2 regions of the Bradyrhizobium sp. MI1.7 genome follow, and region 2 is predicted to be linked to the other one. Evidence: predicted binding sites of a transcription regulator. Region 2 holds the regulator's gene; the other holds the start of a gene.
The links. Region 2 encodes LexA, which represses DNA repair genes until DNA is damaged. Its sites were predicted from a motif close to TGTTCNNNNTGTGTTCNG; they were not measured.

Region 1 (3,404 bases), on a different contig from region 2:
CAAGCTGGCCGGTCCGGAAGTTCAGCTGGCGCCGGCGACAGCGCAGACGCTGGCGCTGGCGCTGCATGAGCTCTTCACCAACTCGGCGAAATATGGCGCGCTCTCGACGCGGTCGGGGCGGCTCGCGATCGGCTGGCAAGTCGAGGACGACCACCTCACACTGACCTGGGACGAAACCGGCGGCCCGCTGGTGAGGACGCCGAAATCCCGTGGCTTCGGCACGCGGAGCCTGCTTGCCAGTGTGGAATCGCAACTCGGCGGACAGGCGGAATTCAACTGGCGTGCCGAAGGCCTGTTGTGCCGCCTTGAGGTGCCGCTGACGCGGAAGACCGTAGCGCCGTCGGCCGCGAGCAAGTTCGACGCGGCTCCGTCCGAACCCCTTCAGCAGGCCTCAGGCTAGCGCGTCTGCGAGCGAAGTGGGCTCCGGTTCGCGCGTAAAGACAGGAATCTGGAGCTTCGGCCCTGATTCACTCAGAACCGATCATGCTCTAGCGCGTCGCGGCGACCCTCATGCTCTGCATCGCCTGCGGTTCGTCAGCGACACGTCCTTCCAGCCAGGCTTCCGTTTGCGAAAGCTCGCGCAGCGCCCGCGCGTAACGGCGGGCTGCGCTCCGCTCGGCGCCGCGCGGCAGCTTGCGCGCCTTGCGCAGCATATCCGCAGCCGCGTTGCGATAGGCCAGCGAGCGATAGAGAAAGACGACCTTACCCATATCGAATGTTCCCGTGTTGATGGCATTCATCCTCGCAAGACCGCCATGAACGTCGGATGAAGCGGGGAATGACAAAATCGTCATGACAATGGAACCCGCAATCGTCGTGCGCGTTTTATGCCACACCGCGAGGCGGTTCCATGCGCGGGAAAAAGTCGCCGAGCCTCATCTCTCCGACCGGCGTCATCAAGCTGATGACGCATGCGATGATGGGCGCAGCCCTCGGCCTTGTCTTCGGGCTCGCCCTCGTCCTGTTCAATCCGGCAGTCGCAAATTTGCTGAACCACGGCGGACATTCGGCCGCCATGGTCTTCATCATCACACTGGTGACGACGTTCGCGATCGGGGCGACGCTCACGGGCCTCATGTTCATCCTCGCCGAGGACAAGGAATTTTGAAGCGCGCGTGACGCGCACCGGGCGCTTTCGTTCGGAACTCCTGCGGCAAATGGCAGTTGGCTGCCTGCGTCAATTCAACTCAGGGAGTTCCCGCGCGTGAAAACCACCAAGCTCGCTCTTACCGTGATGTTGGCAACTGGCCTCGCCGCCGCTCCGTTCGCCGTGCAGGCCAAGTCGCATAAGGCCAAGCATGGATCCGCTATGTCCTCGTCGCAGACCACGGGTGCCAACACCAAGTCCTCCAAGGGCGCTGATCCCTCCGGTCAAGGTGGTTCTGGCCCCGGCTCCGACCAAGGCGGCACCATGACGAACAACAAGGGCGGCATGAGCAACACCAAGTGAGCTCCGGCCGACCATCAAAGGCCTCGCGGCGACGCGGGGCCTTTCGCTTTGGAGCTGGAGCTTGGAGCTGGATTGGGAATCCTTCCAGCGTCAGATCGCTAAAGCGGCCGTCCCGCGGCATTCGCCTTCACGAGATGCTCGAGCTGTGCACGTTTGCGTGCGATCAGGAGTTGGGCTGCGGCATCGTCGAGACCCTCGCGCTGCAATTGCCGGATGGCGGAGCCGAGTTCGAGAATTTCGGCGCGCAGCTTTAGAATCCGGTACGTGTCCGGGTCTTCGTCCACCGCACGCTCCCAAAATTCTCAGCGGCGCGCGATCACGCGCAGCGGACTGCCGGATGTCGTTGCAGGACGAAGGCGTACCCGCTCGCGGACGTCAGGCAGGACATCGCCGCCACCGGCCGCCTTCCATTCGCCGATCAGCAGGTTGATTTTCCGGCGCAGATCCATCTGCGCCAGGGCCTTTTCCGTGCAGTCGCGGTCGCGATTGACGAGGTCGCGCACAGACACCTCAATGTCGGCCATCTCAAGCCTCAAGGCGCTGATTTTGCGTCGAATTTCATTAATTCTGTTGTCCATGGCTTGTTAGAACAAAATAAGAACATATAGTCAAGTCAGGATTTGAGAACGGAGAGGCCAGATGCAGGTTCAGGGTAAATACGACGCCAGGGTTTTCCTCGCGGAACAGATGACGAGAGCGCAGGGGCTGAGGCTGAAGCGTCTGAGCGAGGAGGCCTATCAGCCCACCCAATACGATCGGGCTCTGTCCTCGACTGAGGCTGCGCGCCGCATTCGAGCGCTGGAAGACGAGATCGAGTTGGCGAACTCCTTCTGAGGAGCGCGGCCAGCGCATTTGGAACGTAGGGTCAGTGATGCGGTTCTTTCCCGTGGCCAAGGGAGAGAGTCGATGGCACGCAAGGCAAAGAAGCGCCGCTACTCACGCAGCGCCGGCGGTGATGTCGAGCGCGAGATGCGCCGCTATAAGAAGGGCACCGCGAAAAGCGGCCCCGGCGGTCGTGGCGGACGCGTGAAGAGTCGCAAGCAGGCGATCGCAATCGGCCTGTCGGAAGCGCGCGCGAAGGGCAAGAAGGTCCCGAAGAAGGCGTCGAAGCGGAAAACGTCCAAGAAGAAGACAGCCAAGAAGACGGCCAAGACAACGAAGAAGACCGCGAAGCGCAAGTCCAGCAAGCGGTAACGCCGATCCGGGTCAGATCATGCTGCCCGGCATGAAGCAGCGGATCGAAATCCCGAACGCAGTCTTCACCGGCCACACCATGGTGTGGCCAGCCCGGTTTGGCTCGGTGATGACGGCCTCATCAGGCACGTCCACCCACTGCCCGTCGAGCCGCACGCGATAGTGCCCATCGTGCGATTCCCAATCGGGGTCGGATACAGCAAAGCCATCTGCATCCGAGCAGCAGGGCCCGAGATGGCTGCGCAAACTGTCGAACCAGGGTTTTAGCGGCGAGTTGGCGTAGCGGCCATCGTCGCGCCCCAAGGCGCTTCCGGTCGTCAGGACAAGCGGCGCCACAAGCAGCGCACACCTCAGCGAGAGCTTCAATCGATCCATGTCGGCACCGATCAAATGCGAACCACCGGTTCCACAAGAAGGCCGGGCGTTCGAAGTTCCACTCCTGCAATTCGCCTGGGCGTCTTCATTGACGCCAAAGCCCAACACGTGATTCCCAACTGTGACGAGCGAACGCGGCTTTTTCGGACGAACCCGTCATCAACGCTGCCGTTAACGAGAATGTTATCGACACCTGTGGGAATCTTCCAGACGCGCACGAAAAAGGCGGCCCGCAGGCCGCCTTTTGAGTTTGCCGCGGGAAGCGCGAGGCTTAGGCCAGCGGCACCGCGACGAACCGCGTCGCTTCCTGGCTCTTCACCTGCAACAGCACGCTGTTCTTGCCGGATGATTTGGCCTGCGCCAGCTCGGAGCGGACATCACCGAC
Region 2 (3,404 bases):
GGGAGGCACAACGGCTTGGTCCGCCCGATGGCGTTTCGCGGGGCACGAGCAACACCATCTCGCCGGCCTCGGCCGGCGATGGCGATTTTCAATCCTGGCCCGACCTGCCGGCCGGGAATGGCGATGTCAGCCGATCGGCAGGCGGGTGCTGGTTGGCCGGCTGTCGGTGATGGTCTGCGGCTTGTGCTCGCGCTCGCCGAGCGGCTGGGTCACCGGTAGCTGCAGCACGGTCGCACGCTGGCCTTCGACCAGCTGCGTCACCAGCACGGATTTGCCGTCGGGGAATTCGATCGCATCATGATGGCGATCGGGAATGTGCGGATCGATCTTGCCGAACTTGCCGACGCGCGAATTGACGGTGCGCGTCCAGATCCAGCGATTGTCGTAGCGGACGTTGTCGGCGAAGGCGAGCTCCGTTCCCGGGAGCAGGCAGACCGCGACGGTCGGATCGGCCGCGGAGGCAAAGCCGCGCGTCGAGGTGCCGCGGAAGGTTGTCGTGACGATCGTCTCGCCGACTTCGGCGGGACGCGACGCGACGGCATGCAGGCTGTAGTCACACATCGGGTGCTCCTCATGCAGGGATAGCGACCCACGTCTCTTAATCGAGGCGCAGGCCTCTATCAGAGTGGAAATACCAAACGTTCTGCCGGGTTGTAGGCAAATCTACGGCTCGCCGCCGCAGGCCGCAATCACATTAACTTTCCCGAATCCACCAGGAACAAAGCCCGCCCCTTTGCATTCCGCAGGCGCGTGTCAGCGCCCCGCAGGCGCCGACCAGCCGGAATATTGCCAGCCCGGCCGCGACGGTTGGTCGACGGCGTCGAGGGCCTTGCGGACTTGCTCGCTTACGGCGGTATCCTTGCGGGCATGGGGCCGCGATTGCGCGGCCAAGGCTTGCGCGGCCGATGCTGCGATCAGCGCCACAGCAACTGTGCTCAGAACGATCTGGCGCATGACTTCTCCTCGAACCTGAAGGCCGCGAAGCAGGGCTGCTTCGTGTGGCGTGCCGAGGATGTACCGCTGGAGGAGGGGCCGGATAATCTGCGCGAAACCAGAAAGACTATCCAGCGGAAGCGGACAATCGTCCGCTCCAATCCCGGATCGGCGATGCCGATCGAAAGCGCGCGGGGCGCGAAATGACCGATACCGGCACGTTCGGTATCAATACTTCCGGTACAGTCCGATCAGCTTGCCCTGGATCTTCACCCGGTTGGGCGGCAGAATGCGGACCTCATAGGCCGCATTGGCGGGCTCGAGCGCGATCGAGGCGCCGCGGCGGCGGAAGCGCTTGAGCGTCGCCTCCTCGTCGTCGATCAGCGCCACCACGATATCGCCGGTATCGGCGCTCTCGTTGCGCTGGATCAGCGCCATGTCGCCGTCGAGAATGCCGGCCTCGACCATGGAATCGCCGCGCACTTCGAGCGCGTAATGTTCGCCCGAGCCGAGCATGTCAGGCGGTACGCTGATGGTGTGGCTGCGGGTCTGCAAGGCCTCGATCGGCGTACCGGCCGCGATGCGGCCCATCACGGGGACCGCGACGGGGCGCTCGCCCTCGTCCGGCGGCGGGCTCGAAGTCGTGCGGACCTTGCCGAGATTGCCTTCGATGACGCTCGGCGTGAAGCCGCGGCGGCTGCCGGCGGCGGCCTGAAGCTCGGGCAGCTTGATCACCTCGATGGCGCGGGCCCGGTTGGGCAGGCGCCGGATGAAGCCGCGCTCCTCGAGCGCGGTGATCAGGCGATGGATGCCCGATTTCGAGCGCAGGTCGAGCGCGTCCTTCATCTCATCGAAGGAGGGCGGCACGCCGCTTTCCTTCAGTCGTTCGCTGATGAACCGCAGGAGCTCGTATTGTTTGCGCGTTAACATCTCGACCAAAATCCCCCGGTTGATGTCGTTCGATTCCGAGACGCTGAATTCAGCAGTAAGCCGCTACATTCTCGAAACAAATCATGAACGGACACTATATGTTCGATACATGTTCCGCAACTGCTTAATTTACCGTGAACGCGACAAAGTTCGCGGAACGCACGCGAACGAAGCGCTCAGACGGGCAGCCGCAAGACCTCGCAAGGCGTGCCGGCTTCGGCCTTCGACGCGAATGGCGCGCGCACGAGAAGTGCCTGTGCCGCAGCGAGATTCGCAAGCAGCGAGGAATCCTGGTGATTGACCGGAAGGGCGACGAGCGTGCCGTCGTCGCGCAGCTCGAGGCGTGCGCGCAGGTAATCCTCGCGCTGGTCATTGGCGCCGACATCGCGGCCGAGCACCGCGCGTTCGCGGCGGTGATGAATCATCGAACGGCCCGAAAGCGCGCGAATCAACGGCACCATGAACAGGAAGCCGCAAACGTAGGATGACACGGGATTGCCGGGCAGGCCGATCACGCGCATCGCGCCGAGCCGCCCGTTCATCATCGGCTTGCCCGGCCGCATCGCGATCTTCCAGAACGCCATCGAGATACCTTCGTCCCTCAGCGCCTGCTGGACCAGATCGTGGTCCCCGACCGACGCGCCGCCGGTCGTGATCAGGATGTCGGCGCCGCTCTCCCGCGCGCGGCCGATGCCGGCCGTGGTGGCCTCCAGCGTATCGGCGGCAACGCCGAGGTCGATGGTATCGGCGCCCTCGCTGCGGGCGAGCGCGTGCAGGGCGTAGCCGTTGGAATAGACGATCTGGCCGTGGCCCGGCGTCGTACCCGGCATCACCAGCTCGTCGCCGGTCGCGAGGATCGCGACCTTCGGGCGTCGCCGGACTGGCAGTTGCGGGTAATTCATGCCGGCGGCGAGCGCGAGGTCGCGCTCGGTGAGCCGGGCCCCTTTGCGCAGCAGCACGTCGCCTTCCGAGAAGTCGACGCCGGCGGGGCGGATGTGCCGCCCCGTTACGGCAGCTTCCTTGATCGTTATGCGCTTGCCGTCCGCGATCGTGTCCTCCTGGATCACGACCGCATCAGCGCCATCGGGAACGACACCGCCGGTGAAGATACGCACGGCCTCGCCGGCGCCGACCGATCCCGCAAACGGGCGGCCCGCCGCGACCTCGCCAATCAGGGTGAGCTGGGAGTCGATCTTCGCCGCATCGACCGCGCGCACCGCATAGCCGTCCATTGCCGACATCGCCTGCGGCGGCTGCGTGCGCCGCGCGGCGACGTCGCGCGCGAGCACGCGGTGGAAGGCTGCGTCGAGCGCGATCATCTCTTCAGGCAGCGGCTCTGCGCCCGCCAGCACCGCAGCGAGCGCGTCGGAAACCGGCATCAGGGCCACGGGTGAAAACTCCTGCTGGGCCCGTTCGGGCAAATCGGCGGCGAGAGTTCTAGCCGAGTGCAGGCGCAGAGGCAAAACAGTGGCCGCGCAGGATGATTTATCCTGCGTCATCCGCTCTGCGATGAAGGGTGAGCATCAAGTCCGCCGCGGCAT

Region 1: a site for LexA is predicted at 2,036-2,053, ahead of AC0L3X_RS06220 (DUF3072 domain-containing protein). Genes of this name have one in related genera too.

The regions. Positions count from the first base shown of each region.
Region 1 covers NZ_JBVVPO010000004.1:61,793-65,196, reverse strand. The annotation lists gene AC0L3X_RS06250 (HWE histidine kinase domain-containing protein) at 1-400, shown strand, start outside; gene AC0L3X_RS06245 (hypothetical protein) at 489-710, opposite strand; gene AC0L3X_RS06240 (hypothetical protein) at 851-1,108, shown strand; gene AC0L3X_RS06235 (hypothetical protein) at 1,205-1,450, shown strand; gene AC0L3X_RS06230 (hypothetical protein) at 1,549-1,734, opposite strand; gene AC0L3X_RS06225 (hypothetical protein) at 1,753-1,974, opposite strand; gene AC0L3X_RS06220 (DUF3072 domain-containing protein) at 2,090-2,284, shown strand; gene AC0L3X_RS06215 (DUF6496 domain-containing protein) at 2,357-2,644, shown strand; gene AC0L3X_RS06210 (hypothetical protein) at 2,657-3,019, opposite strand; gene AC0L3X_RS06205 (Do family serine endopeptidase) at 3,291-3,404, opposite strand, start outside.
Region 2 covers NZ_JBVVPO010000003.1:253,243-256,646, reverse strand. The annotation lists gene AC0L3X_RS05720 (hypothetical protein) at 127-561, opposite strand; gene AC0L3X_RS05715 (hypothetical protein) at 808-1,140, shown strand; gene lexA (transcriptional repressor LexA) at 1,162-1,863, opposite strand; gene AC0L3X_RS05705 (molybdopterin molybdotransferase MoeA) at 2,040-3,251, opposite strand.